Regions from separate parts of the Pandoraea sp. NE5 genome, predicted to be linked through region 2. Evidence: predicted binding sites of a transcription regulator. Region 2 holds the regulator's gene; each other region holds the start of a gene.
The links. The regulator LexA, encoded in region 2, represses DNA repair genes until DNA is damaged. The targets are predictions, from matches to a motif close to ACTGTATNNNNATACAGT.

Region 1 (7,132 bases), 410 kb from region 2:
TGGCTCCGGGAGGCACTGGTCTACAATGCACGCATTCTGTGCGTGAAGCGAGTCCAGCATGCAACGATTGACCGGTGGATGGCAACGCCCCGCTCGGCCGCAATGGCCAGTGCGGGTCGCCGTGCGAGTCATCCATCTTGTGAAGCATGTGCGTCGGGTCGGTTTGTTTTTCGGCGCCGCGCTGGCGATGGCCCCATGCCTCGCCACGGCGCGCGACGCCCTTCCCATCGAACGTCTCGTCCTGCCGCCCGGCTTTCACGTCGAAGTCCTCTCCGACCGGGTGCCCGGCGCCCGCGGCATGACGCTTGGCCCGAAAGGCACCTTGTTCGTCGGCAGCCTCGCACAAGGCGTTGTCTATGCCATCACACTCGATCCGTCGCGCGCCTATGCGGCCAGGGTCCAGACCATCGCCTCCGGGCTGAACATGCCCGTCGGCGTGGCATTGCGCAACGGCGCACTCTATATCTCGGCCGTCTCGCGCATCGTCAAGCTCGACAATATCGAAAGCCGGCTCGACAATCCCGGCAAACCGATCGTCGTCTACGACAAGCTTCCTGGCGAAAGTCACCACGGCTGGCGGTACATCGCATTTGGCCCCGATCAGCGCCTGTATGTCGGCGTGGGCGCACCGTGCAATGTCTGCAAGCGCGACGGCGACCGCTTCGCGATGATCGGCAGCATGAAGCCGGACGGCACCGACTGGCAGGTCGTCGCCCGTGGCGTGCGCAACACCGTAGGCTTCGACTGGCAACCCAGGACACGCACGCTCTGGTTCACCGATAACGGTCGCGATCAACTCGGCGACGACGTGCCGGACGACGAGCTGAACCGCCTCACACGCATCGGCGAACACTTCGGATTCCCTTACTGCCATGCCGGCGACATCGCGGATCCCGAATACGGGCGAGAGAAACGCTGTGCGGACTTCACGCCCCCCGTGGCAAAGCTTGGCGCCCATGTGGCCGCGCTCGGCGTACGCTTTTACACCGGCAAACAGTTCCCCAAGGACTATCGCGGCAGTCTGTTCATCGCAGAGCACGGCTCCTGGAACCGGAGCCGCAAGGTCGGCTACCGGGTCGTACGCGTCGTGCTCGACGCCAAGGGCAACGTCGCCAGGCAGGAAATCTTCGCGCAAGGTTGGCTGGGCGACGACGAGTCGGTCTGGGGCCGCCCTGTCGACCTCCTTACGTTACCAGACGGCTCACTGTTGATCAGTGACGATGAGGCCGGCGCGATCTACCGCATTACTTATCGGAAACCGTGACGCGGCCGCACGACGACGACCGACATCGACTCGGGAATCTCACCGCAATGACGATGCAAGGAACTGCACTGACCGGCATTCGGTCAACCTTTCATGGACTCAGGGCTGCGCACGGCGTCCGCCGCCTCCGTGTGCCGCGACACTTTCGCTGATCGTGCCCTCCCGGCACGCTCGGCAATTCCACCAAGACATGATCATGACCCAACGCCGACTCTCTTTCCTGCCCGCCTCGTTCGCCACCTATATGGCAACGCTCCTCGTGCCGGCGGCCATGTTGGCCGGCTGCGCCGCCCCGTCGGGCGGCGCCGGTCCATCGCAGGCGTCGCCCGGCGCGCCAGCCGCCGCCACCGCCCCCGCCGACATCCTCGGCACCTGGCAACTGATGCGGTGGGAAGGTGTCGACGATTTGCCAAGTCTGCCGGAAAGCCGCGCCATCAACCTGACCTTTAACGACAAAGGAGCGTTCTCTGGCTCCGGCGGATGTAACCGGATCTTCGGCCAGTACTCGGTGGGGCCGGCCAAGGGCCAGGTCAGCCTTCAGGCGCCGGCCGCCACACGCATGGCTTGCCCGGACTCGATGGCCTTCGAAGCCCGCTACCTGACGACGCTTCCCCGCGTCACCCGTTTCGAACGCCGCGACACGCAGTTGATTTTGCGCACTCCGAATGGCGAGACCCTGACCTACGCCTCGCAGACGTTGCTGGATCGTCCGGTCGCCAGCGCCACCAAGACGGAAGACCGTATTGTCGACGTCGATTCGCAAATGGCGGATTGCGTGGGCGCCGCGCCGCGAAAGTGCCTGCGCGTGCGCAACGCCGACGATTCCGGGAAAGCGCCGTGGGAACTCTGGTACGCCCACATCGATGGCTTCTCGTGGAAGCCCGGCGTAGAATACCGCGTGAAAATCCACGGCGAACCCGTCGTCAATCCGCCCGCCGATGCGTCGAGCATGCGCTGGACGCTGGTCGAAGTCATTCGCGAAACGCCAGCCCGATAACCCATCCCAATGAATGCAGTCGCCTATAAATCCAAGACCCTGACCGCGGGCCTGGCAATGCTGTTCGGCACGCTGGGCCTGCATCGTTTCTATCTGTATGGTCTGCGCGATCGCTTCGGGTGGGCCCATGTCGTGGGATCGGCCTGCGGTGTAGCGGGTTGGGGGCTGCTGGTCACGAGTGAGCTGCAGTCTCCCGCCGGATGGGGCCTGACGATTCTCGGCGCCATCTCGCTGTTTTCCGCATTCCTGGCGGCGATTGTTTACGGACTTCGGCCCGACGAGCGCTGGGATGCCCAGTTCAACGCCAGCGCCCAGCGCAAATCGCGCTCGGGGTGGATCGCCGTCATCATCGTGAGCGTGTCGCTGTTCGTGGGTGCGATGTTGATGATGGTCGGTCTCGCCGTGGCGTTCCAGACCTATTTCGAAACGCACGACACGCCGAACCGTCTGTCGCAGTAACGCGTGAGCATGACCACACTCGTCGTCGCCCCCTCCCGACCGACGCTGGGCTTCATCGGCGCCGGTCGCGTTGCATGCGCCCTCGCGCTCGCGGCGGCACGTGCGGGGTATGAGGTGACGGCGATCGCAAGCCGACGCCTCGATGCGGCGCAACGCGTCGCGGTCGCCTTGCCGGCGTGTAAGGCCCTGCCAATCCACCGGCCGAACGACATGAACGCGGTCTTCGCCCACGCGGACCTTGTCTTCCTGAGCGTTCCCGACGACGCCATCGCCACGTGCGCCGCACATCTGTCGCCGCGCGCCGGGCAGGCACTGGTGCATTGCAGCGGCGCCTCGGAGGTTGGTCTGCTCGCGGCCGCCACCCGACACGGTGCGCAAATTGGCGGCTTCCACCCGCTGTTTCTTTTTGCCGGTCTCGATGACGACGCGATACGCCTGTCGGGCAGCGCCATCACCATCGAAGCCGACGCACCGCTGAACGCTACGCTCCACGCGCTTGCCAGCGCGATGGGGTGCCGCGCCCTGTCGATCCCGGCGGGCGAACGGATGCGATATCACGCCGGCGCCAATTACGCCGCCAGTTTTCTGCTGTGCCTGCTCGATGAAGCTATCCAGCTCTGGCACGCAATCGGCATGCCGGAAGCCGACGCCCAAGACGCCATGTGGCCGCTGGTCATGGGTACCCTCACCGCCGCCCGCGACCGCGGACTTGCCGGCGCGCTCTCCGGCCCGGTGTCGCGGGGCGACGCAGGCATCGTCACCCGCCACACCGAAGCGCTTGCCTCGCTGGGCGGCAATCACGCGACGTTGTATTCGCTGCTGACGCTCCGGGCGATTCACCTCGCCCGTCAACGCCCGAACGCTGACGGCGCCGCACTCGACGCCATCGCACGCGCCATCGCGCCATATTTGCCGCCGTCCGCCCCAGAAAGCGACGCATAAGCACATCCAGCGTCCCCAGCCCATCCAGTCGCTCGACGCCGTCCACCCGCGCCACCTCGCCTCGCCCGCCAGTCCGTTCCGCGTCATGCTCGCCTCTCATTTACTGTATAAAAACACAGTATAATGACAAGCATTCCTCGCGAACGACCTGCCTTCGCGCCCCGGACTGCCATCAAGGAGACAAGTCATGGCTTCCTCATTCGCGCCGCCCCCGTCGCGTAAGGGCCGAGGCGCTACCGCCAATCTCGAATCGCGCTTTTCCGAATTCCGGCGCGAAAGCGATGAGACCCGACTTGAATCGGATGCGGCCCAAGAATGCGAGGTCAAGTTCGTCACGCAAGTCGCGCTGGAAAACGCGCGAACGATCATCTCACGCAATCAATCGACGGACATTCCCTTCGACCGTTCGATCAACCCGTATCGGGGATGCGAGCATGGCTGCGCGTATTGTTTTGCGCGTCCCACGCACGCCTATCTCGGCCTGTCGCCGGGGCTCGACTTCGAAACCCGCCTTTACGCGAAACACAACGCCGCCGAGCGCCTCGACGCCGAGTTGCGCAAGCGCGGCTATCAGCCCGCCCTGCTCGCACTCGGCGCAAACACCGACCCGTACCAGCCCATCGAACGTGAATACGGCATCACTCGAAGCGTGCTGGAAGTCCTCGAGCGTTTCGGCCATCCCGTCGGCATCACCACGAAATCCGCGCTGGTCGCGCGCGACATCGACATCCTGTCGCGAATGGCACAGCGTGGTCTGGCCCGCGTATTCATCTCAGTGGGAACGCTCGATGCGGAGATCGCACGCAAGATGGAGCCGCGCGCCAATACCCCGGCACGTCGCATCGAGGCCATCCGAAAGCTGACGGACGCGGGTATTCCCACCGGGGTGATCGTGGCGCCCATCGTGCCGGCGCTCACCGATTTCGACATCGAACGCGTACTGACGACGGCGGCGCAAGCCGGCGCAACGTACGCGGGCTATGTGATGCTGCGACTGCCGCGCGAAGTTCACGATGTTTTCGTGACGTGGCTCGAAGCACATTACCCGCTGCGGGCACGCCACGTCATGAGCCTGATCGAGCAGGTGCGCGACGGCAAGCACAACAGTTCCGAATTCGGCACGCGCATGCGCGGCACCGGTTTGCATGCGGAGTTGATCCGTCAGCGCTTTCATCTGGCCGCCCGCAAGTTGGGTCTCAATCAGGCGCGACCACCGCTGCGTAACGATCAGTTCAAGGTCCCCGCACCGGCAACTTCGGCCGTCGCCAACGGATGGCAAACCGCCGCGCAAGCCCCTGAGGCCGGGACCGACAAGGCCGACCCGCAAATGCCGCTCTTCTAGAAAGCGACGCCGGACGCAACCGCAACTTGAGCCTATCGACGCTCTCCCGCCCTCCCGCCGCCGCGCTCACTCCTCGACGTGGATGGTGAGCGTCTCCTTGATCTCCTCCATCACGACGTAGCTCTTCGACTGCACGGCCCCCGGCAGTTGCAGCAGGATGTCGCCGAGCAACTTACGGTACTCGGACATCTCTCGAATGCGCGCCTTGATCAGATAGTCGAAGTCGCCCGAGATGAGATGGCACTCCATCACCTCCGGGATCCGCAGCACTTCCCGCCGAAACTGATCGAACATGTTGCCTGACTTGTGATCGAGCGTGATCTCGACGAATACCAGCAACGCGGCGCCCAGCGCGGCCGGATTCACCCGGGCGTAGTACCCCATGATCACCCCGTCGCGCTCCATGCGTTTCACGCGCTCGATGCAGGGCGTAATCGACAGGCCGACCTGCTCGGCGAGGTCTTTCATCGACATCCGCCCGTCTTGCTGAAGCAGCGCGAGAATGCGCCGATCGAGCCGATCCAGCGTTCGGATCGATTGCTGTTGGACTCTCATTATTTATTCCTGAATTTCCAATATATACATTAACTAAACCTACTAATCAGATAATACTATGCCAATTATTACTGGATAAACATGGTTTTACAGGAGTCAACGCAATGAAGGTCATCGTTCTCGGTAGCGGCGTCATCGGCGTCACCAGCGCCTACTACCTGGCGAAGGCCGGGCACGACGTCACGGTGCTCGATCGTCAAGCCGGACCGGCGCTCGAGACCAGCTTCGGCAACGCCGGCCAGATTTCGCCGGGCTACGCCTCGCCGTGGGCCGCGCCGGGCATTCCGACGAAGGCCATCAAGTGGTTGTTCCAGAAGCACGCCCCGCTCGCCATCCGTCCGGACGGCACGCTCACGCAACTCAAGTGGCTCTATCAAATGCTGCGCAATTGCACGCCCGAGCGTTATGCCGTCAACAAGGAACGCATGGTGCGGATCGCCGAGTACAGCCGCGATTGCTTCCGTGCGTTGCGCGCGGAGACGGGCATTCCTTACGAAGGTCGTCAGGCGGGCACGTTGCAACTGTTCCGTACCGACGAGCAACTGGCGAACGCCGCGCGCGACATGGCGGTGCTTGAAGAGGCCGGTGTGCCGTTCGAGTTGCTCGACCGCCAGGCGCTTGCCAGCGCCGAGCCGGCATTGGCGGCCGTCGCTCACAAGCTTACGGGCGGCCTGCGCCTGCCCAACGATGAAACCGGCGACTGCCAGTTGTTCACCACGCGTCTGGCGGCGATGGCCGAGGCACTCGGCGTGAAATTCCGCTACGACATGCCGATCGACGGTCTGAACGTTGTCGGCGACAAGATCGATGGCGTGGTCTGCGCAGGCACGGTGCAGCGCGCCGACGCCTACGTCGTCGCCCTCGGGTCATACTCCACACCGTTCCTGCGCGGCCTGGTCGACATTCCGGTGTATCCGCTCAAGGGATACTCGATTACGGTGCCCATCGCCGATGCATCGCGCGCGCCGGTGTCGACCGTGCTCGACGAGACCTACAAGATTGCCGTCACTCGCTTCGACGACCGCATTCGCGTCGGCGGCATGGCCGAAGTGGTCGGCTACGACAAGACGCTCAACCCGGCTCGCCGCGCCACGCTGGAAATGGTCGTGAACGATCTGTATCCAGGCGCCGGCAACACGGCCGACGCCTCGTTCTGGACGGGGCTGCGCCCGATGACGCCCGACGGCACGCCGATCGTGGGCGCCACCGCCCTGCGCAATCTGTTCCTGAACACGGGACACGGCACGCTGGGCTGGACGATGTCCTGCGGCTCAGGCCAGTTGCTGGCCGATCTGATGTCGGGACGGCGGCCCGCGATTCTGGCCGACGATCTGTCGGTGGCGCGCTACAGCCGCGCGCCCGACGCGCAGGCCCAACCGGCCTTCGCCTGAGCTTCCAGACGGCACCTTCGGGTGCCGTTTTGATTGGCGCCGCCGAAACGTTGGCATGCGCTGTCGTCACTTTTTGCTGTCACATCACAAAAAAGGAGACGCATCATGAAAATCGGTGTACCCAAGGAGATCAAGAACCACGAATACCGCGTCGGCATGACGCCCGCCGCTGTGCGCGAAGT
Region 2 (7,132 bases):
TGACGAGCCGTCAAATTCGCGACCGTCTGCACAAGGAACTCAATCACAACGTAGCGCTGCGCGTGAAAGACACCGCCGAAGATTCCGTCTTCGAAGTGTCCGGCCGTGGCGAACTGCACCTGACGATTCTCATCGAGAACATGCGTCGCGAAGGCTACGAACTGGCCGTGTCGCGTCCGCGCGTGGTGCTCAAGGAAATCGACGGCGTGAAGCATGAGCCGTACGAAATGCTGACCATCGACCTGGAAGACGATCACCAGGGCGCGGTCATGGAAGAAATCGGCCGCCGCAAGGGCGAAATGCTGGACATGGTGTCGGACGGTCGCGGCCGTACGCGTCTTGAATACCGCATTCCGGCGCGTGGCTTGATCGGCTTCCAGGGCGACTTCCTGTCGATGACCCGCGGCACGGGCCTGATGAGCCACATTTTCGATGCTTACGCACCGCTCAAGGATGGCACGCTGGGCGAGCGTCGCAATGGCGTTCTGATCTCCCAGGACGACGGCGCTGCCGTGGCCTACGCGCTATGGAAGCTGCAAGATCGCGGCCGCATGTTCGTGTCGCCGGGTGACGCCCTGTACGAAGGCATGATCATCGGTATCCATAGCCGTGACAACGACCTCGTGGTCAACCCGATCAAGGGGAAGCAGCTCACGAACGTGCGCGCGTCGGGCACCGACGAAGCCGTGCGCCTGGTGCCGCCGATCTCGATGAGCCTCGAGTACGCCGTGGAATTCATCGACGACGACGAACTGGTCGAAGTCACGCCGCAGACGATTCGCCTGCGCAAGCGCTACCTCAAGGAACACGAGCGCAAGCGCGCATCGCGTGAAGAGAAGTAAAGCCGGCGAGGGTGTCGTGGCGTAGCGGAGAAACTTCTGCTACGCGCCGATGCCAGTCTGTTGGAAAGAAAGCCGGTGCCTCGCACCGGCTTTTTTGTTATCCCTTTCGTTGACGTCACTGAAGCCATTGCCAGACATGACCGACTTTGTGAGTACCGACATCCGCGGCCGCATCGGCTTTATCACCCTGACCCGCCCGAAGGCGCTCAATGCGCTCTCGCACGACATGATTCGTGCGATGGCCTCGGCCCTCGATGCATGGCGCGACGATCCGCGCGTGCTCGCCGTCGTCCTGCGGGGCGAGGGGGAGAAGGGTTTGTGCGCGGGCGGCGACATTCGCTATTTCCACGAGGCGGTGAGCGCGGGGCGCACCGACATCATGGATTTCTTCACGGACGAGTACACGCTGAACTACACGATCGCCACCTACCCGAAGCCCTATATCGCGCTGATGGACGGCGTGGTGATGGGCGGCGGCATGGGCATCTCGCAGGGGGCGGCGTTGCGACTGGTCACGGAAGCCACGCGCATGGCAATGCCCGAGACGGCCATCGGACTGTTTCCCGATGTGGGCGGCGGACGCTTTCTCGCGAATCTTGCCGGTCATCTTGGCGAGTACCTTGGCACGACGGGCGTGGTGTTCGGTGCCGTTGACGCATGCGAAATCGGTCTGGCCGACGCGGTGGTACCGCGTACCGAATTACCGGTGCTCTGTGAACGGCTGGCGAGCGGCGATTGGCCGGACAGTGATGCGGTACTCGACGCGGCGCGCGCGTTCGCCCGGCAAAGCGTGCCGCCTGCCGGACTGGCCCCGGGCAAGCTTGCGCCGCTGCGCGACGTGATCGACCATCACTTCGGCCTGCCGGATCTGCCGGCCATCCTGTCGTCGCTCAAGCGGGAAGCCCGCTGCGAGTTCTCCGGCTGGGCGCAGGAGACGGAAGATCTGTTGCGCGCCAAGCGCTCGCCGCTGATGGTTTGCGTCACGCTGGAACAGGTGCGCCGCGCACGCAAGCTGTCACTCGCCGACGAGTTGCGCGAGGAGTGGCTGATGATGCGCTGTGTCTTCAATCTCGACGGCCGTACCGGGGCGGAGGGCGTTGAAGGCATTCGCGCGATGGTCGTCGACAAGGATCATGTGCCGCGCTGGCAGCACGGCAGCATCGAAGCGGTCACGCCCGCCGACATCGCGCGATTCTTCGATGGCGATCGGCATGGCGCGGACCATCCACTGCGCGAACTCGGGCGATAAGTCCGTCGCGCCATGGAGGGTCGCGGTGGCCCGAGGGCTTATACCGCAGCCTGACAGAACTGATCGCCAACGGCCAGATCGAGTTTGCGGCAGATGTCGGCGATGCTGCCGACCATCACGATGTGCGACATGTCGCGATACACGCGCACCTCGTGCTCACCTTGTGTGTCGCGTTGCTGAACGTCTCGCACGCTGCGCGACGTCTTGACCGCTTTTCCGGTAGGGCACGCGCGACGCGAGGCCGACGCCATGGCAGCGGCGAGTGTACGGGGCAGGGCCGTGGAGCGCGAGCGCGCAGGCACGGTGTACGAGCGTGCGATGGCCGGGGCGGCGGCAAACGGGCCGGACAGGGCCGACAGCCCGTACACCGCAGACAGACGCGCCTGCGACGGCACGCGGACGCGCGGTTGACCAAAAGACGTACGCAGCAAACCAAAGAGTCGAGCCATGATGCGATCCTTCCTCCAATGTGGGTCTGAGGGGCGCGTCCTGCCACGACCTTCACAAATCGCGGGCGCAGCAGGGCACGGGCGCCGGACCCAGCCCGGCGCAGTCGGAAATGCGAAACTTCAGTGAGTGGGCTGCTGCGTGATCGAGACGCGGCGCAGTACCCAGGTTTGCGTCTAGAGGTCGTTGTTGCGGATCAGGCCGACCGCAATCCCTTCCAGCGCAAAGTCACCGCTGCCTTCATTGACATCGATGTTCTCGAAGTCGGGGTTTTCGGCGATCAACTCGACGCCGCCGGGTACACGGTGAAAACGTTTGACGGTCACATCGTCGCCAATGCGTGCCACGACAATCTGGCCCTCGCGCGCGTCGGCGGCTTTCTGTACCGCCAACAGATCGCCGTCGAGAATGCCCGCGTCTCGCATGGACATACCGCGCACCTTCAGCAGGTAATCGGGCTGGCGCGCGAACATGTTCGGGTCGCACTGAAAGTTGCGTTCGATATGTTCCTGCGCCAGGATCGGGCTACCTGCGGCAACGCGCCCGACGAGCGGCAGCGACAGTTGCATCAGGCCCATATGCGGCAAGGTGAACTGATGCATGCCGCCCGCTTCGTCGAGCCGCTTGAGGCGGATGCCGCGCGATTGGCCTGCGGCCAGTTCGATCACCCCTTTGCGCGCCAGCGCCCGCAGGTGCTCCTCCGCGGCGTTGGCGGAAGAGAAGCCGAGTTCGGCGGCGATCTCGGCGCGCGTCGGCGGAAAGCCGGTGCGCTCGATCGCTTGTCGGACCAGTTCGTAGACCTGCTGTTGACGAGCAGTAAGTTTGATCATGGCATCACTGTATGGAAGCACAGGTGGCTGTATTTTTGTACAGTGTTTGTAAAAACGCAAGGGAAAACTTCGTCGCCTGCAGGATGTGTCTGTCCCACGCCCGCGTCGTGGGACCCCCGCGGGATCAAACCGGCGTCGGTACGAGCGGGCTAATCCATGATTTGATATAAACAATCGTATAAATATTATTTTTAAGTATTTAGCTGTCCCCATAGACTGGCCTCCTACACACGAAAGAACACGAGGGAGCGCAAGTCATGGGTCAAGTGATACGGGGGGGAAAAGCCAGGGCGCTGGCGATCGCACTGGGAGGGCTGGCACTGACTGCCGGGCTGTCGCTTCAGGCGCGCGCCGCGAGTTTTTCCCTGCTCAACGTGTCGTATGACCCGACGCGTGAGCTATATGCCGACTACAACAAGGCATTCGAGGCGCACTACAGGCAGACCACGGGCGACACGGTGACGCTCAAGGCCTCGCATGGCGGCTCGGGCAAGCAGGCCCGTACGGTACTCGACGGCGCACCGGCCGACGTCGTGACGCTCGGCATCTCCGCCGACATCGACGAACTGGCGCAGGCCGGACTCGTGAACAAAGATTGGCAGAAGCGTCTGCCCGATAACGCCACGCCATACACGTCGACCATCGTGTTGCTCGTGCGCAAGGGCAACCCCAAACACATCAAGGACTGGAACGACCTCACCAGGCCGGGCATCAGCGTGGTCACGCCGAACCCGAAGACGTCGGCCGGCGCCCGCTGGAATTACCTCGCTGCATGGCTTTACGCGCTAAAGCAGCCAGGCGGCAACGAGCAGACCGCCCAGGCCTTTGTCGCGGCGCTCTACCGCAACGTGGGGGTACTCGATTCCGGCGCGCGAGGCGCCACCACGACCTTCGTCGAGCGCGGCGTCGGCGACGTGCTGATCGCCTGGGAAAACGAGGCGCTGCTCTCGGTGAAGGATCTCGGTCCGGACAAGTTCGACATCGTCGTGCCGTCGTCGTCGATTCTCACGGAGCCGCCGGTCGCCGTGGTCGACAAGAACGTCGACAGGCACGGAACTCGCAAAGCCGCTGAAGCCTATCTGCAATGGCTGTATTCGCCGCAAGGGCAGGAGATCGCCGCGAAGCACTTCTATCGTCCACGCTCGCCGGACATCGCCAGGAAGTATGCCTCGCAGTATCCGAAGCTCAAGCTCTACACGGTCGACGCCGATCTGGGCGGGTGGACGAAAACGCAGGCCAAGCATTTTGCCGACGGTGGCATCTTCGACCAGATCTACACGAAGAAGTGACCCCCAGGGCCCGAGAAGACAAAGGGATGCAAGCGTGAGTACCGTACTGTTTCCGCTCTGGCGCAAGCCGAGTGCTTTGCCAGGATTTGGCCTGACGATGGGCTACACGGTCGGCTATCTGAGCCTCGTGGTGTTGGTGCCGCTGCTGATGGTTTTCATCAAGGCCAGCTCGCTCGATTGGGCGAGCTTTATCGCCGCCGTGAGTTCGCCGCGCGTGTTGGCCTCATACCGCCTCACGTTCGGCCTGTCGCTCGCGGCGGCCATGCTCAACGCCGTGTTCGGTGTCGTGCTGGCGTGGGTGCTCGTGCGCTACTCATTCCCCGGCAAGCGTTTCGTCGATGCGCTGATCGACCTGCCATTTGCCTTGCCGACGTCGGTCGCGGGGATCGTGCTGGCCTCGATCTACGCGCCGAACGGCTGGATCGGACGCTGGTTCGCGCTGCTCGATCTCAAGATCGCGTTTACGCCGTTGGGCATCTTCGTGGCGCTGACATTTATCGGATTGCCGTTCGTTGTGCGCACGCTCCAGCCGGTGCTCGAGGAATTTGAACGCGAACAGGAAGAGGCCGCCGCGTGTCTGGGCGCAACACGTTGGCAGACACTGCGTCACGTCATTCTCCCCGCGGTGCTGCCTGCGCTACTGACCGGTTTTGCGCTGGCGTTTGCGCGCGCGGTGGGGGAGTACGGCTCGGTCATCTTCATTGCCGGCAACATTCCGATGGTCTCGGAAATCGCGTCACTGCTGATCGTCACCAAGCTCGAGCAGTACGACTATGCGGGCGCCGCGGCACTGGCTGTGGTGATGCTGGTGATCTCGTTCGTGTTGCTGCTGCTGATCAATACCCTGCAATGGTGGCTGCAACGCCGCCATGCGGGCCGACGCGCCAGTGGCGCTTGATTCAAGAGAACGTCTCGCTCATGTCCGATTCACTTGCGCTGTCGCGCGCCTTGCTGCAACCGATCCAGGCCCGCCAGGTCAATCCGACCGACGAGCCGGCGTTCGTCAAGGGCGCACTCATTGCCGTGGCGCTGTTGTTCTTCGCTTTGTTTCTGCTCTTGCCGCTCGCGTCGGTCTTCGTCACCGCGCTGGGCAAAGGCTTCCCCGCGTATTGGGACGGGTTGACGAACGACGACGCGCTGTCAGCGCTTCGTCTCACGCTGCTGGTCGCCGTCATTGCCGTGCCGCTGAACCTGGTGTTCGGTGTGGCGGCGTCGTGGGCGATTGCGCGTTTCGACTTCAAGGGCAAGAGCGTGTTGACGACGCTCATCGACTTGCCGTTCTCGGTCTCGCCGGTGATCGCGGGCATCACGTTCCTGCTGATCTTCGGTCGTCAGGGGCCGCTGTGGGACTTTCTCGACGCGCACAACCTGAAGGTCGTGTTCGCGCTGCCTGGACTGATACTCGCGACGGTGTTCGTCACGTTCCCATTCGTCGCGCGCGAATTGATCCCGCTCATGCAGGCGCAGGGCAGCGAAGAGGAGGAGGCGGCGCGCGTGCTGGGGGCCAGCGGGTGGCAGATATTCACGCGCGTGACGCTGCCGAAAATCAAATGGGGCCTGCTGTATGGCGTGATCCTTTGCAATGCCCGGGCGATGGGTGAGTTCGGTGCCGTGTCGGTCGTCTCCGGCCATATTCGCGGCGAGACGAACACGCTGCCGCTGCACGTGGAAATTGAATACAACGACTACCACACGGTGGGCGCGTTCGCGGCGGCGTCGATTCTCGCGATGCTCGCGCTCGCCACGCTGGCGCTGAAGCTGTGGGCTGAGCGCAAGCTGGCGCAGGACAAGGCAGCGCGTCGCGAAGACGTCGTGCCGGCCTGAGCCGATATTGATTCGAGGAGCAAGACCATGAGCATTCAGGTACAACGGGTGTCAAAACGCTTCGGCGATTTTGCGGCGCTCGATGACGTCACGCTGGAATTCCCGACAGGCGAACTGGTCGCGCTGCTGGGGCCGTCCGGCTGCGGCAAGACCACACTGCTGCGTATCGTCGCGGGCCTGGAGTTCGCCGACGCCGGTCGCGTCGTGCTCAACGGCGAGGACGTGGCGACGGTCGGCACGCGCGAGCGTCAGGTCGGCTTCGTGTTTCAGCACTATGCGCTCTTCCGTCACATGACCGTGTTCGAGAATGTGGCGTTCGGGCTGCGCGTGAAGTCGCGCCGCGAGCGGCTCACGGACGCGCAGATCCGCGCCAAGGTGCATGAACTGCTTGGCCTGGTGCAACTCGACTGGCTGGCCGATCACTATCCGGCGGAACTCTCGGGCGGTCAGCGTCAGCGCATTGCGTTGGCGCGTGCACTGGCCGTCGAGCCGAAGGTGCTGCTGCTCGACGAACCGTTCGGGGCGCTCGATGCCAAGGTGCGCAAGGAATTGCGTAGCTGGCTTCGCCGTCTGCACGACGAGCTGCACATCACCACGATCTTCGTCACGCACGACCAGGAAGAGGCGCTCGAAGTGGCCGACCGTATAGTG
Region 3 (7,132 bases), 2.1 Mb from region 2:
GTTGATTTCGGCCAGCGACGCATCGGTTTCCCAGAACGCCTTGTACAGACCTTGCAGAATCGCGCGGGCTTGAGCGATCGAAGCGTCGGGAACGCCGATCTTCTTGGCCAGATCGTCGGCTTGCGCGTCGGTCAGACCGACGGACGGCTCAACGATGACCTTGTGGATCAGTTCCGGATGCGTTTCGGCGACTTCTTCGATGTCCATGCCGCCTTCGCTCGAACCCATCAGCACAATCTTCTGCGTGATGCGGTCGACCACGAGGCTGACATAGAGTTCGTTCTTGATGTCGGCGCCGTCTTCGATCAGCAGGCGGTTGACCTTTTGACCTTCCGGACCGGTCTGGTGCGTGATCAGTTGCATGCCGAGGATCTGGCCGGCGTATTCGCGCACTTGCTCGATCGACTTGGCAACCTTCACGCCGCCGCCCTTACCGCGACCGCCTGCGTGAATCTGGGCCTTGACCACCCAAACCGGACCGCCGAGTTCTTCGGCTGCCTTCACGGCCTCGTCCACGGAAAACGCCGGAATGCCGCGGGGCACCGCGACTCCGAATTTTCGGAGGATTTCCTTGCCTTGATACTCATGAATCTTCATGCGTGATTCCCTTCTTGCTGAGTTGGAAGTTTGGGTTCGAGCTGGCGAGTCGAGGCACCATCGCGCACCGCTTCGGTTGTGGCGGGCGTCGTGGGCTCGTTCGCTCGATCGTTTGCGCGGCCGTTGAACCAGCGCGGGTAAAACCGGCGCACCGCCTCGCCATCAAACCGCAGGGCGTGACAATGTCCGAGTTGGAAAGGAGGCGCCGAAACATCGGCCTCGTGGGCGGCCTTGAGCGCCGTGTCGGGGGTGTGGATCACCTCGCCGGCGAAGGCCTGAATCGCTGCCGTGGGCAGGACACTGCAAAGTTCGGTCAGATGGGTACAGCCCGCCGCGCCGCCGAGGCGCTCGCGCACCGCATGGCGGAACCCGCGCCGCAGGTTAAGTCCGATCAATTGACGGTAGTCTGGGCCAATCTGGTCGCAAATGCCGGGATAAGGCACCCAGTCGGAGACGGCCTCGGCGTCACGCACCTCGAAACTCTCGTCGATCGTCAGACGCAGCCACAGCGAGTGAATCGGCGTGCCCTCCTTTCGAAGGCCCGTTGCCAATGCAAAATCGCGATCCTTGTGATCGGTTAGACAGGCTTCGATGTCCCATAGGCCATCGTCGCGCGAAAACGCTTCGACAGCGATCGCGCGGCGGTGACGCAGGGTACGAGAGGCGGGCTCAGAGAGCGGCATGCGAGAGTGTGCAATGCATGAACGCGGAAAGATCTGAATTCTAGCATAGGCAGCGACGGCGATTGCCGCAGCGCAACAGAAGCCCGCCGCATAAGGTCGAATTACCCGACCAATGGGTCGGGTAATCAAAATTCTGCAGGTGCTGGGCGTATGGTGCAACGCCATATCGCGATAACTGTGGCATGACGCGACACGCGAGATACCGCGCCATGTCACGCCAGTATTCATGCGGCTTGCGAGCCCACGCGCGTCACCCGCCCTTCCCCGATGAATGGTGCGACATCCATCAGGAAAATGATGGATGTCGCGTCAAAAGTCGTCCGAGTATTCGTCGGCACCCCACACGATTTTGCTGATAACGGTACGCGAGAAACCGCGCGAGGCGAGAAAACGCATCTGTTTGGCGCGCGCCTCGGGCGTCGTGGCAATCTCGCCGAACTTCTTCTGCCATACGGCGCGGGCCCGGGCGAGTTCCGTTTCGCGCAGTTGTGTCGCGAGGGCCGTCACGGTATCGGCGTCGACCTGATGCTGCTTGAGTTCGTTGACGATACGCGTCGTCCCCATGCGCGACGCACGCCGATGCACGACGCTTTGCGCAAATCGCTCATTGGACAGCCAGCGCTCCTGCTCAAGACCGTCCAGCACGCGATCGAGCGCCTCGGGATCGTCGGCGTCGGCGAACGGCGCAAGCTTGCGACGCAGCTCGGCTCGGCTGTGTTCGCGACGCGCGAGATAGGACAGCGCGCGCGCCTTGAGGCTCAGCACGGGTTTGCGCGACGGCTTGGCCGCAACGGCGGCGTCGCCCGGCGGAGGTGGCGGCGCGTTCGGATCTCGGGGAGGACGGCGAGTGATCATGACGTCATCGTGATGCCATCAAAGCGGGGGCCGGAAAAGCAAAACGGCAACGCGGCGCCGACTGGCCTCGCGTTGCCGCTCCGGAACAGGCGAGAGGTCCTCAGACCTCGTCGTCTGCTTCGATCTCGCCGGTCTCGTTGATTGCCGTGACGCCGAGCGATGCGCGTACCTTATTTTCGATCTCGCGGGCGATATCCGGATTTTCGCGCAGGAATTCACGCGCGTTGTCCTTGCCCTGGCCGATCTTCTCGCCGTTGTAGCTGTACCAGGCGCCAGCCTTCTCGACGATCTTCGCGTTCACGCCCAGATCGATGATTTCGCCTTCGCGCGAAATCCCCTGGCCATAAAGGATATCGAAAATCGCTTCGCGGAACGGCGGCGACACCTTGTTCTTGACGACCTTGACGCGGGTTTCGTTGCCGACGACCTCGTCACCCTTCTTGATCGAGCCGATCCGGCGAATGTCGAGACGCACCGATGAGTAGAACTTCAGTGCGTTTCCGCCCGTAGTAGTTTCCGGGTTACCGAACATCACACCGATCTTCATCCGAATCTGGTTGATGAAGATCACCGTGCAGTTCGTGCGCTTGATGGTACCGGTCAGCTTGCGCAGGGCCTGGGACATCAGACGCGCCTGCAGACCCGGCAGCGAATCGCCCATTTCCCCTTCGATTTCGGCCTTCGGCACCAGCGCCGCCACCGAGTCGATGACGATGAGGTCGATCGAGCTCGAGCGCACCAGCGCGTCGGCGATCTCGAGGGCTTGTTCGCCCGTGTCCGGCTGCGAGATCAGCAGTTCCGGCACCGACACGCCCAGTTTGTTGGCGTAGCCGACATCGAGGGCGTGCTCGGCGTCGATAAACGCGCAAGTGCCACCGACCTTCTGCATTTCCGCCACGACTTGCAGCGTGAGCGTGGTCTTACCCGACGATTCCGGACCGTAGATTTCGATCACGCGCCCACGCGGCAAGCCACCCACGCCCAGCGCGATGTCCAGGCCCAGCGAGCCGGTCGAGACGACCTGGATGTCCGCTTCGACCTCGCTGTCGCCCAGACGCATGATCGAGCCCTTGCCGAATTGCTTTTCGATCTGCGCGAGGGCGGCGGCCAGCGCCTTGCCTTTCTCGGCCGACAGATTGGCAGACCCTTTCTTGCTTTCTTCCATGAATCGTCCTTTGATATGATGAGCGAGACGGCTCGGGTGAGGCGTGAATGCCAGTACTGTATAAAAAACCAGTGCTGTTTGCAAGTGCCTGTTGTCCGAAAGCGCCGAAACGACAAAAAAAGCCGCGAACCACGCGCCGCAACATCACAGGAGACACACCGCAGCCGTCAGGCGACGGTGCCAATACGAGCCTATCACGCCCATGCGAATTCTCATCGCAGAGGATGACAGCATTCTGGCCGACGCCCTGACCCGCTCGCTGCGCCAGGGGGGCTATGCCGTCGATCACGTCAAGACGGGGCTCGAAGCCGATTCCGCGCTCTGCGCCCAGACGTTCGACCTGCTGATTCTCGACCTCGGCCTGCCGCGCCTGCCCGGTCACGAGGTCCTGCGCCGCTTGCGCGCGCGCAATTCCCATCTGCCCGTACTGATCCTGACCGCATCGGACAGCGTCGACGCCCGCGTCAAGGGGCTCGATCTCGGTGCCGACGACTATATGGCCAAGCCGTTCGCGCTGGCCGAGCTCGAAGCGCGCGTGCGGGCGCTGACGCGGCGCGGCGCGGGCGGCGGCTCGACGGTCATCCGTCACGGCCCGCTCAGCTTCGACCAGGTCGGACGAACCGCCTATATCAATGAGCAGATGCTCGACCTGTCCGCCCGCGAACTGGAATTGCTCGAAGTCCTGCTGCTGCGTACCGGGCGGCTCGTTTCCAAGGAGCAGCTCGTAGACCACTTGTGCGGCTGGGGCGAAGAGGTGAGCAACAACGCCATCGAGGTGTACATGCACCGGCTGCGCAAGAAGATCGAGCCGAGCGGGGTGCGCATCGCCACGATCCGCGGGTTGGGGTATTGTCTGGAGAAGCCGGCCGCCGCGCCTGCCAATGCGGCATAGTCCGCCGAATGCGGCCGCGGCCGCCCCTGCCTCTTTAGCCTCTCCGTCCGATGCGTCTGAGCTTTCGCCACCATCATCGCGCCACGCCTGCGGACCCGGACGCGTCGTCGCACTCGCCCTCATCACCTGAGGGCGCCCCCTCACGACGGCACACTCCCTCGCCGCCCGGTGCCGACGAACCGTTCGACCGGCTCGACCCTTACACCGATCCGTTCGTACGGCCCGGCTTTGGCGCGCCGCTCGAGCACGAGGCGGAGCCGCCCCCGCGCTCGCTCTTCGGCGAAATCCTCGACTGGATGCTCGCGCCACTGCTGCTGCTTTGGCCGATGAGCATTGCCGTGACGTACCTCGTCGCGAAATCCATTGCCAACGGCCCCTTCGACCGGGCGCTCGAGACCAACGCTTATGTTCTCGCCCAGCAAGTCCATTCGGACCGCGGCCAAGTCACCCTGACGCTGCCCATGCCCGCACGCGATCTGCTGCGCGCCGACGCCACCGACAACGTCTATTTCCAGGTGCTGGGGGCGAAGGGCGAACTCGTCGGCGGCACGCCCGACCTGCCGCTACCGCACGAAGACGACCGTCCGCAACCCGGCGTCGTACAGTTTCGCGACGAAACCGTGGGCGGCAACGACATCCGCGTGGCGTTCACCTACGTCGACTTGCCGCGGGTGACGCCCGCCGGCAGCATGGCGCTCGTGCAGGTCGCGGAGACGCTCGACAAGCGCAGCCAACTGGCGAACGAAATCATCAAGGGCGTAATCCTGCCGCAGTTCGTGATCCTGCCGCTGGCTATCGTGCTCGTGTGGTTCGGCCTGTCGCGCGGCCTCGCGCCGCTGCATGCGTTGCAGGAACACATCCGCGCGCGGCGTCCCGACGATCTATCGCCGCTCGAAGCGCGCCAGGCCCCGCCAGAGATTGCACCGCTCGTGGGTTCGCTGAACGATCTGCTCAGTCGGCTGGAGCAGAATATGAAACTTCAACAGCGTTTCATCGCCGATGCCGCGCACCAGCTGAAAACACCGCTCGCGGGGCTGCGCATGCAGGCCGAACTTGCCTTGCGCCAGACGTCTCCCGACGAATTACGCCGTTCGCTGTCGCAGATCGCCGTAAGTTCCGAGCAGGCGGCGCGCCTCGTCAACCAGTTGCTGGCGCTGGCCCGCGCGGAGAACAGCGCGAACGACGCCGCCGCCTTCACGCCGGTCAATCTCAGCGTGCTTGCCCGAAGCGCCATGCAGGACTGGTTCCAGGCCGCCTTCGCCAAGCGGATCGATCTGGGCTTCGAGGAGCCGCCGTTTTCGGTGCATCTGTCGGGTCAACCGGTGATGCTTCGCGAATTGCTCAACAACCTGATCGATAACGCGATCCGGTATACGCCGACGGGTGGGAAGGTGACGGTACGTCTGCGGCATGAGGCGTCCGACGGCTTCGTTCATCTCGAAGTCGAAGACACCGGGCCGGGCATTCCGGCGTCTGAGCGTCCACGGGTGTTCGAGCGCTTTTATCGCATTCTCGGCAGTGACAGCGACGGCAGCGGCCTGGGTTTGGCCATCGTGCGCGAGATCGTGCAGATCCATCGCGGCGACGTGAGCGTGCTCGACCATGTTGACGCGCAGCACCCCGAAGCAACCGGCACGCTCATTCGTGTCACGTTCCCCCTCGCCGATGCGCCTATCGAAAACCCGCATGCGTGACGAATTCACGCGAAATACGTTCAATATCGAGCCAAAGTCGAGGGTAAGTCCCTAGCAACGTAAGCTTCGAGTCAGTTTGGCGTCAGACGTCGGTAAGGTTGTCCTCCAATAATCAGTGGCAGCGGCCCGGGCACGACCCAGGGGCGTGCTTACATTACAGGAGACAACCGCATGGCTACTACAACGACAGCCACCTCCCATGCGCCGATGACCGCCGAAGAAAGAAAGGTCATCTTCGCGTCGTCGCTGGGCACGGTGTTCGAATGGTACGACTTCTACCTGGCCGGGTCGTTGGCCGTTTTCATCAGCCGGCAGTTCTTCTCGGGGATCAACCCGACGGCCGCTTTCATCTTCACATTGTTGTCATTCGCTGCAGGCTTCGCGGTGCGTCCGTTCGGCGCCATCGTGTTCGGCCGCATCGGTGACCTGGTCGGTCGCAAGTACACGTTCCTGGTAACCATCACGCTGATGGGGCTGTCGACGCTGGTTGTCGGTTTGCTGCCGGGCTACGCGTCGTGGGGGATCGCCGCCCCGGTGATCTTCATCGCCATGCGTTTGTTGCAAGGTCTGGCGCTCGGTGGCGAATACGGTGGTGCCGCCACGTACGTTGCCGAACACGCGCCGCATGGCCGCCGCGGGTTCTACACGTCGTGGATTCAGACGACCGCCACGCTGGGTCTCTTCCTCTCGCTGCTGGTGATTCTTGGCACCCGCACGGTGATTGGCGAAGAAGCGTTTGCCAACTGGGGCTGGCGCGTGCCGTTCGTTCTGTCGCTCCTGCTGTTGCTGGTGTCGCTGTGGATCCGCATGCAATTGAGCGAATCGCCGGCGTTCCAGCGCATGAAGGCCGAGGGCAAGGCCTCCAAGGCGCCGCTCAGGGAGTCGTTCGGTGAGTGGAAGAACCTGAAGATCGTGATCCTGGCGCTCGTCGGCCTGACGGCCGGTCAGGCGGTCGTGTGGTACACCGGCCAGTTCTATGCGCTGTTCTTCATGACGCAGGTGCTGAAGGTCGATGGCAATACCGCGAACATCATGATCGCGGTGGCCTTGCTTATCGGCAGTCCGTTCTTCGTGTTCTTCGGCGCGCTCTCGGACAAGATCGGGCGCAAGCCGATCATCATGGGGGGCTGTCTGATCGCCGCGCTGCTGTACTTCCCGATCTTCAAGGCACTCACGCACTACGCCAACCCGGCCCTGGAGGCGGCAACCGCTCGCTCGCCGATCACGGTGATCGCCGATCCGAACG
Region 4 (7,132 bases), 1.6 Mb from region 2:
GGGCAACGTCGCGTGGCGGCTCGACACTGGCGATTGTCTGGCCATGCGGCTCGATCAACCGATCGGCTTCCACAATCCCACGCCGGCCACTGCACGCTACCTGGTCGGGCTCGTCACGCTACCGTTCGTTGCTGCAAGGAGAGTACAGTGATGTCGCTTGATTTATCATCAGTCGCCTCGCCCGTCGCCGTGCAACGACTCGACGGGGCCCAAGCCTTGGCGGCGATCGATGTGCTTGCCGACATACTCATCGACTGCGTGGAGGGCGGTGCATCGGTGAGTTTCATGCTACCGCTTACACGTGAGCGCGCCACCGCATTCTGGCGCAACGTGGCTGAAGGCGTCGCGCGTGGTGAGCGTGCGTTGCTCGTCGCCCGTCGGCATGAAGCCGACGCGGCTCAAGATGGTGAAATCGTCGGTACTGTGCAGTTGTTGCTCGATTTGCCGGAAAACCAACCGCATCGAGCGGACGTCGCCAAGATGCTGGTTCATCGTTCGGCCAGGCGGCTGGGGGTGGCTCGGCAATTGATGGCTGCCGTTGACGAGGTCGCCAGCGCCGAGGGGCGTCAGGTGCTCGTACTCGATACCGTGACTGGCGGCGATGCCGAACGGCTATATCTGCGCTGCGGCTGGCAACGCGCGGGCGACGTGCCGAAATTCGCACTGATGCCCGACGGGGCCTTCTGTGCCACGACGTTCTACTACAAGCACCTCTGACCCGCGCCGTCGCAAAAGCGCTGCGACACCACCACCGTCTAAGGGAGAGCTCACCGTGTGGGGGGCTGACCGGCGTAAATCTGCCGATATCGTCGGCCAGCCGCCGGCGGCCCCGCCAGCGCAGCCTCAGCGCACCAGATAGCCCGCGACCCGCCAACGGCTGTCGATGCCGAAGACCATCGTCACCATCTCATGGGCCTCGGCCTTGTGCTCAAAGACTGTGTTGTACTGAATCACCACATACTCGCCGTCCGGCTGCCCGGGCAGGGTGCGCGTAAACACCGCATCCGCGGTTTTGCGCGACTTCACCCGGCCCAGCGGCTCGCGCGCGGCTTGCAGGCGCTGCGCCCAGTCGCCGGCCGTGATCGCGCGCTGGAACACCGGGGCAGCCTGCTCCCAACTCTGCTTTCCACGGTTGATGTCCGTGAGTCCCAGCCAAAGATTGGCGGCCTCGAGCGCGGGACGCACGTCGCGATTGACATCGGCCGCCGGTGCGCTTGCGCTGCTGGCTGGGCTGGAGAAAAGTGGCGGCTGGGCTGCGCGGCGCTGCAGCGGCTCTTGCTGCGCCTGCGCCGGGCGCGCGGCAAGACCGGCAACGGCCACGACGGTCAACGCCAACATGGGAAGCCGGCGAAAGCGGGGGGCGCGATTTGACGGATAGGATCGGGTCGTCGGCATTGACGCAAACTCCTTGATACAAAAAAGACGGATCCGACTATTCTACTGGCGTGCTGGGCATGTAACGCGCGTAGCGGCGTACATTACAATGCACAACACATGTCCGCTTCCCCCCGCTGGTCATCGCCATGTTGACGACGTCTTTGCTCGCGATCACCTCACTGCTCAGCTTCATGATGTTGCTGATCATGGGGTCTCTTCTACGCTCACGCGTGGCGGGCGTTCGCGAGTGGTGCTTCGCCAACGTTGCGGTGCTCATTGCCCTGCCGCTGTTTGCGCTGCGCGGCGGCGTCCCCGACTTCGTGTCGATTGCTGTCGCCAACGTCACCCTCGCGGGCGGTCTGCTGCTTTACTTCGCGGGCTGTGCTCGCTTTCTCGGCCGCTCGCCGCATTGGCCGGCATTGGGCGCATCGCTCGGCGTGCTCGCTGCCGCCATCGTGTTCTGGCGTTACGGCACCGACGACCCACAGGCACGCGTGGTCATCGTCTCGACGTTTCACGCGGCGTGGCTGCTGGCCACGGCCGTGCTCATTGCCCGACATATTCCCCCGCGCCGGCATCCTTACAACTATTGGCTGACCACGGGCCTCGCTGCGGCGTTCGCCATCGGGCATGCCGTGCGCGGCGTGGTCTTCGGCTGGACGCCGGCCCCCGGCCCTGATGTGTTCGCGCCCACGATGTTCAACGCCGTGATGCTCACCATCGGCACGATTGTCATGCCCGCCATGACGATGGGCGCGGTCATGATGATTCACGACGCCATGCTCGCCACCGCCGAAGAGGCCGCGAACCGCGACTATCTGACCGGCGCGCTCTCGCGCAAACACTTCGACCTCCTCGCGCGTCAGGAGATGGCACGGGCGGTGGCCCGCGGTTGGCCTCTCTCGATCGTGGTCATCGATCTCGATCATTTCAAGCAGATCAACGATACCCACGGCCATGCGGGCGGCGACACGGTGCTTCGCGAATTCGTGAAGCTCGTGCGCGATATCCTGCGCGAAGGCGATGTCTTCGGGCGACTGGGCGGAGAAGAATTTGCCGTGCTGCTGCCGGGCACGGACACACCCGGTGCAATCCGCATTGCCGAGCGCCTGCGCAGTCAGGCGAGCCGACATCTGGTGGCCGGTCCGTTTGGCGTGTGTCAATACACGCTCAGTGGCGGCGTGGCGACGTGGCACGAGAATGAAAGTCTCGAGGCGCTGTGCATGCGCGCCGACCGCGCGCTGTACGCCGCGAAGATTTCCGGGCGCAACCTCGTGCTCTCCGACGTGCTGCCGAGCGACGAAACGGCCTCCGAGGCGGGCTGATCCAGCCCGGCGTCGGCCTCCAGAGTCGATGTCAATTCGCGGCGATGTGACGTCGTGAAATCGCGGATTTGCCGATCTGCCTATCGGACGTTACGCCTCAAACGCTCGAGCCTTCGCCCGCGTCGCGAAAGAACTCGCGCCGCATGCGCGCGACATAGGCCATCAGATTCGGATGGCTTGCGATTTCGTCGCGCAGCGCCATGCGGAAATGCGGCGACGCGGCGCTACCGATGAAACCGAAAGCCGTGGCATCGGCGCCGCACGGCGCATCACCGAAAAAATAGGGTTTGTCGCCGAGCAATTCGGCCGCCGCCTGTGCGCCGCGTTTGAGCAGTTGCGTTTGCTCCTGAGGCGTATAGCGCCCGGTGCCCTGCGCGTGCAGCGTGCCGCGAATCTTGCGACGGATGAACGCTTGCGCAAGTGGGCGCACCGGCCAGGGAATCGCCTTGAAGAACGAGGCCGGCCCCTTGGCGAAGTTGTCGTCGTCGCACCAGCGCGCCTGCACGACGTGCCAATAGAAATGATCTTCCAGCGCCTTCTCGAACATCCACGCGGCGCCCCGTCGCTCGGGCGTGAGACCGGCATCGAAATCGAACCCGTACTTACGCTCGATGTGCAGCCGGATCAACGTGGAGTCCGCGACGATCTCACCTTCGTCATCGATATAGGGGAGCTTGCCCTTGGGGGCATGCCGAAATCCACTGCGATCCGTCCGATAGGGCAGTCCGGCGAGCTTGAGCAGCATCTCCGCCTTGACGACAAACGGGCTGGCGTCGGGCAGCCCGAACGACGGGCCAAAGGTATACAGGGTCAACATCGAGGTCGGGTTCCCGCAGGGTGGGCATGGCGCAAAGTATTACATGCGGCGACGACGGCGGCGACCCCGTCGGGTCGGTCGGGTCACGTCACTCGCGCACTGTGATTTTATACAGTATCATGTCCTCCAATCGAGGAATGTCTTATGGAAACCATCGACTGGGATCAACTGGCACTGAGCGCTGCCGAACGCGACCTTGCTGGCATCGTGAGAGCGATTGCCGCGCGCTACGCGCAACAGCGTGCGGGGACCGCGAAAGCCATATCGGCACGCACTGCCGCCGTTGCGACAGCCCCTGAGGAATCGAACGAAGCGAATAATTCGAGCGAAGCGGCAGCGGCATTGACGCTTGACTGGCGCACGCTCCTCGCCATTGCCGACGAGGCAGAGGCGGATATTGGCCTGCATGCACGGCATGAGGCGTGGACGCTGGCGCGGCTGCTGCGCCTGCCCGGCGACGAGGCGCTGCGTCGCGACGGCGCGTTACCGCAGCTCGATGCACTCGTCGATCTGCACTGGCCCGACGCCCCGGCACCGGCGGTATTCCGTGCCGCCGTCGCAGCATTCGCCGGTGACGACCTGCCTGGCGACGACGCGGCGCCGTTCCCGTCCGACCGATCCGTCCGCCCGATCGCGTCGCACGCCAATGCGCCGGCATGCCCGGCCTGAGCGCGGCCGAAGTGCGCAAGCGCAACGCGACCGATGACATGCGGGACATCGCAATCGAGCACGCCTATGACGCCGCGATCCGCGATGTGATGGATCCCGACGCGCTCGCCCGCTCGCTGCCGGCGCCGATGGTCTTCGTCGATCTGGAGACGACGGGTGGCAATGCGCTCGGCGACCGCATCACCGAGATCGGCGTGGTCGAAGTCGGCCCGCATGGCGTGGAACAGTGGAGCACCCTGCTCGACCCGGCCGAACCGATCCCCCCGTTCATCCAGCAGCTGACCGGAATCACCAATGAGATGGTGCGCGGTCAGCCGTCGTTCGAGTCGCTGGCGCACGGATTGGCGGAACGTCTGCAAGGCAAGTTGTTTGTTGCCCACAATGCGCGCTTCGATTATGGCTTTCTCAAAAACGAATTCCGGCGTGCCGGCATCGCGTTCCAAGCCGATGTTTTGTGCACGGTGCGTCTATCGCGTCTGCTGTTTCCCTCGGCGGCGCGGCATGGTCTGGATGCGCTGATCGCCCGCTTCGGCCTCGCCCCGCTGGGCCGTCACCGCGCGCTCGCCGACGCCGATCTGCTCTGGCAGTTCTGGCAAAAGCTTCACACGATTTACACGCCCGATCTGATCGAGCAGGCGGTGCAACGCGTAACCAAACGTTCGAGCCAGCCGCCGCAGTTGCCGGACGACGCCATCGATGCCCTGCCGAACCGCCCCGGCGTCTACCTCTTCTATGGCGAAGGCGACACGCTGCTGTATGTGGGCAAGAGCGTCGACATCCGCGCGCGCGTGCGTTCACATTTCTCCAGCGATCATCAGGTTGCCAAGGATCTGCGTATCTCGCAGGAAATCCGGCGTGTGGAAGCGCGCTGCACGGTGGGCGAGCTTGGCGCGTTGCTGCTGGAGTCGCAACTGGTCAAGCAGTTGCAGCCGGTACATAACCGTCAACTGCGCCGTGCTTCGCAACTCTATAGCTGGCAACTCACGCCGGATGCCGACATGCCCGAGCTCGTCAGCGCGAAGGCGGTCGATTTTGCCGGCGCCGAGGCCTTGTACGGCACCTTCTCGTCGCGCACGCGTGCGCAGAGCGCGCTGCGCACGCTGGCGGACGAACATCGTCTGTGCTGCGCGCAGCTCGGGTTGGAAACTGTGGGCGCCGGCCGGCCGTGCTTCGGATACCAGGTCAAGCGTTGTGATGGTGTATGCGTCGGCGATATGCCGCTCGCCGCGCACACCGAGCGCGTTCGCCAAGCGCTCGCCACGCTACGGTTGGAAACGTGGCCGTACGAAGGCCCTATCGCGGTTGAAGAACGCAGCGCCGATACCTCGGAGGTCGACTACCACGTGATCGACCGCTGGCAGTATCTGGGCACTGTGACGTCGCGTGACGCGTTGGACGCCTTCGTCGACACCTTGCCTGCCGTGACCGGCTTTGATCCTGACATTTACCGACTACTGGGCCGACGCCTTGCCGCCTTGCATCAGGCGAGCGATACCGTCGTATACGACGTCACTGGCGCTCAGTCGGCCGAAGTGGAAGACGACATCCCGACGTCGGTACGCGGCAAGGCGGCACTCCTGGCCGTTCTGCCGCTAAGCCGCCCGGCGTTTCGCCTCAGCTCGCTAGATCCACCGGCCCCCGCACCCGACAAGCCCAGCGCGGCGCTGTTGCGTCGCCGTCGACCACGCCCCGAAGACCCTGCGCAATATCGGCTGCCGTTCGACGCTCAGTAGCGCGGGCGGTCGGCAACGGCCGCCTTAATGCGCCGTCTGCGGGGCACCCTCGGCCCCGTCGCCGTCACGCCCGCATTTAAGTTTGCAGTATGGGACCCTGACCGAATTCCGTCCCAATAGCCAGACAGATGTCAGTCGCGACAAGCTGGGCTGGGCGTTATCGCCGGGTAAAAGCAAAAACCCCTTGCTACACGAGTTAGCAAGGGGTTTTTAGGGGGAGCCTGACGATTACCTACTTTCACACGGGTATCCGCACTATCATCGGCGTGGAGTTGTTTCACGGTCCTGTTCGGGATGGGAAGGGGTGGTTCCAACTCGCTATGGTCATCAGGCATAACTTGTATGTTCTGCTGAGCGGGGCTCAACAAAACCAATTTGGAAGAAGCGTAGTACTACATTGGTTGGGTTGTGAGTTGTATCGGCACACTGCACGACACTCACACCAGGAAAAACACACTGGTTATAGGATCAAGCCTCACGGGCAATTAGTATCAGTTAGCTTAACGCATTACTGCGCTTCCACACCTGACCTATCAACGTCCTGGTCTTGAACGACCCTTAAGGGGAATCGAGTTCCCAGGGAAGTCTCATCTTAAGGCGAGTTTCCCGCTTAGATGCTTTCAGCGGTTATCTCTTCCGAACATAGCTACCCGGCGATGCCACTGGCGTGACAACCGGTACACCAGAGGTTCGTCCACTCCGGTCCTCTCGTACTAGGAGCAGCCCCCTTCAAACTTCCAACGCCCACGGCAGATAGGGACCAAACTGTCTCACGACGTTTTAAACCCAGCTCACGTACCTCTTTAAATGGCGAACAGCCATACCCTTGGGACCGGCTACAGCCCCAGGATGAGATGAGCCGACATCGAGGTGCCAAACACCGCCGTCGATATGAACTCTTGGGCGGTATCAGCCTGTTATCCCCAGAGTACCTTTTATCCGTTGAGCGATGGCCCTTCCATACAGAACCACCGGATCACTATGACCTGCTTTCGCACCTGCTCGACTTGTCAGTCTCGCAGTTAAGCACGCTTTTGCCATTGCACTATCAGCACGATTTCCGACCGTACCTAGCGTACCTTCGTACTCCTCCGTTACACTTTGGGAGGAGACCGCCCCAGTCAAACTGCCTACCATGCACTGTCCCCGATCCGGATTACGGACCTAGGTTAGAACCTCAAACAAACCAGGGTGGTATTTCAAGGACGGCT

Region 1: PanNE5_RS22070 (PA0069 family radical SAM protein) is a predicted target of LexA. The motif match lies at 3,765-3,782, and genes of this name have one in related genera.
Region 3: recA (recombinase RecA) is a predicted target of LexA. The motif match lies at 3,356-3,373, and genes of this name have one in related genera.
Region 4: PanNE5_RS13130 (DUF2471 family protein) is a predicted target of LexA. The motif match lies at 3,618-3,635, and genes of this name have one in related genera.

The regions. Positions count from the first base shown of each region.
Region 1 is NZ_AP025517.1:4,862,435-4,869,566, forward strand. Features, by position in the region: gene PanNE5_RS22050 (PQQ-dependent sugar dehydrogenase) at 188-1,264, shown strand; gene PanNE5_RS22055 (META and DUF4377 domain-containing protein) at 1,461-2,261, shown strand; gene PanNE5_RS22060 (hypothetical protein) at 2,271-2,720, shown strand; gene PanNE5_RS22065 (Rossmann-like and DUF2520 domain-containing protein) at 2,730-3,662, shown strand; gene PanNE5_RS22070 (PA0069 family radical SAM protein) at 3,850-5,004, shown strand; gene PanNE5_RS22075 (Lrp/AsnC ligand binding domain-containing protein) at 5,071-5,559, opposite strand; gene PanNE5_RS22080 (D-amino acid dehydrogenase) at 5,664-6,950, shown strand; gene ald (alanine dehydrogenase) at 7,056-7,132, shown strand, end outside.
Region 2 is NZ_AP025517.1:4,453,030-4,460,161, reverse strand. Features, by position in the region: gene typA (translational GTPase TypA) at 1-842, shown strand, start outside; gene PanNE5_RS20165 (enoyl-CoA hydratase/isomerase family protein) at 979-2,091, shown strand; gene PanNE5_RS20160 (hypothetical protein) at 2,130-2,540, opposite strand; gene lexA (transcriptional repressor LexA) at 2,715-3,368, opposite strand; gene PanNE5_RS20150 (sulfate ABC transporter substrate-binding protein) at 3,626-4,657, shown strand; gene cysT (sulfate ABC transporter permease subunit CysT) at 4,755-5,555, shown strand; gene cysW (sulfate ABC transporter permease subunit CysW) at 5,576-6,481, shown strand; gene PanNE5_RS20135 (sulfate/molybdate ABC transporter ATP-binding protein) at 6,509-7,132, shown strand, end outside.
Region 3 is NZ_AP025517.1:2,334,441-2,341,572, reverse strand. Features, by position in the region: gene sucC (ADP-forming succinate--CoA ligase subunit beta) at 1-597, opposite strand, end outside; gene PanNE5_RS10705 (DUF2889 domain-containing protein) at 594-1,280, opposite strand; gene recX (recombination regulator RecX) at 1,590-2,135, opposite strand; gene recA (recombinase RecA) at 2,236-3,300, opposite strand; gene PanNE5_RS10690 (response regulator transcription factor) at 3,503-4,192, shown strand; gene PanNE5_RS10685 (HAMP domain-containing histidine kinase) at 4,243-5,886, shown strand; gene PanNE5_RS10680 (MFS transporter) at 6,058-7,132, shown strand, end outside.
Region 4 is NZ_AP025517.1:2,869,445-2,876,576, reverse strand. Features, by position in the region: gene PanNE5_RS13155 (helix-turn-helix domain-containing protein) at 1-151, shown strand, start outside; gene PanNE5_RS13150 (GNAT family N-acetyltransferase) at 151-717, shown strand; gene PanNE5_RS13145 (DUF4019 domain-containing protein) at 844-1,395, opposite strand; gene PanNE5_RS13140 (GGDEF domain-containing protein) at 1,524-2,702, shown strand; gene PanNE5_RS13135 (glutathione S-transferase family protein) at 2,800-3,519, opposite strand; gene PanNE5_RS13130 (DUF2471 family protein) at 3,664-4,188, shown strand; gene PanNE5_RS13125 (3'-5' exonuclease family protein) at 4,176-5,921, shown strand; rRNA gene rrf (5S ribosomal RNA) at 6,141-6,253, opposite strand; rRNA gene PanNE5_RS13115 (23S ribosomal RNA) at 6,386-7,132, opposite strand, start outside.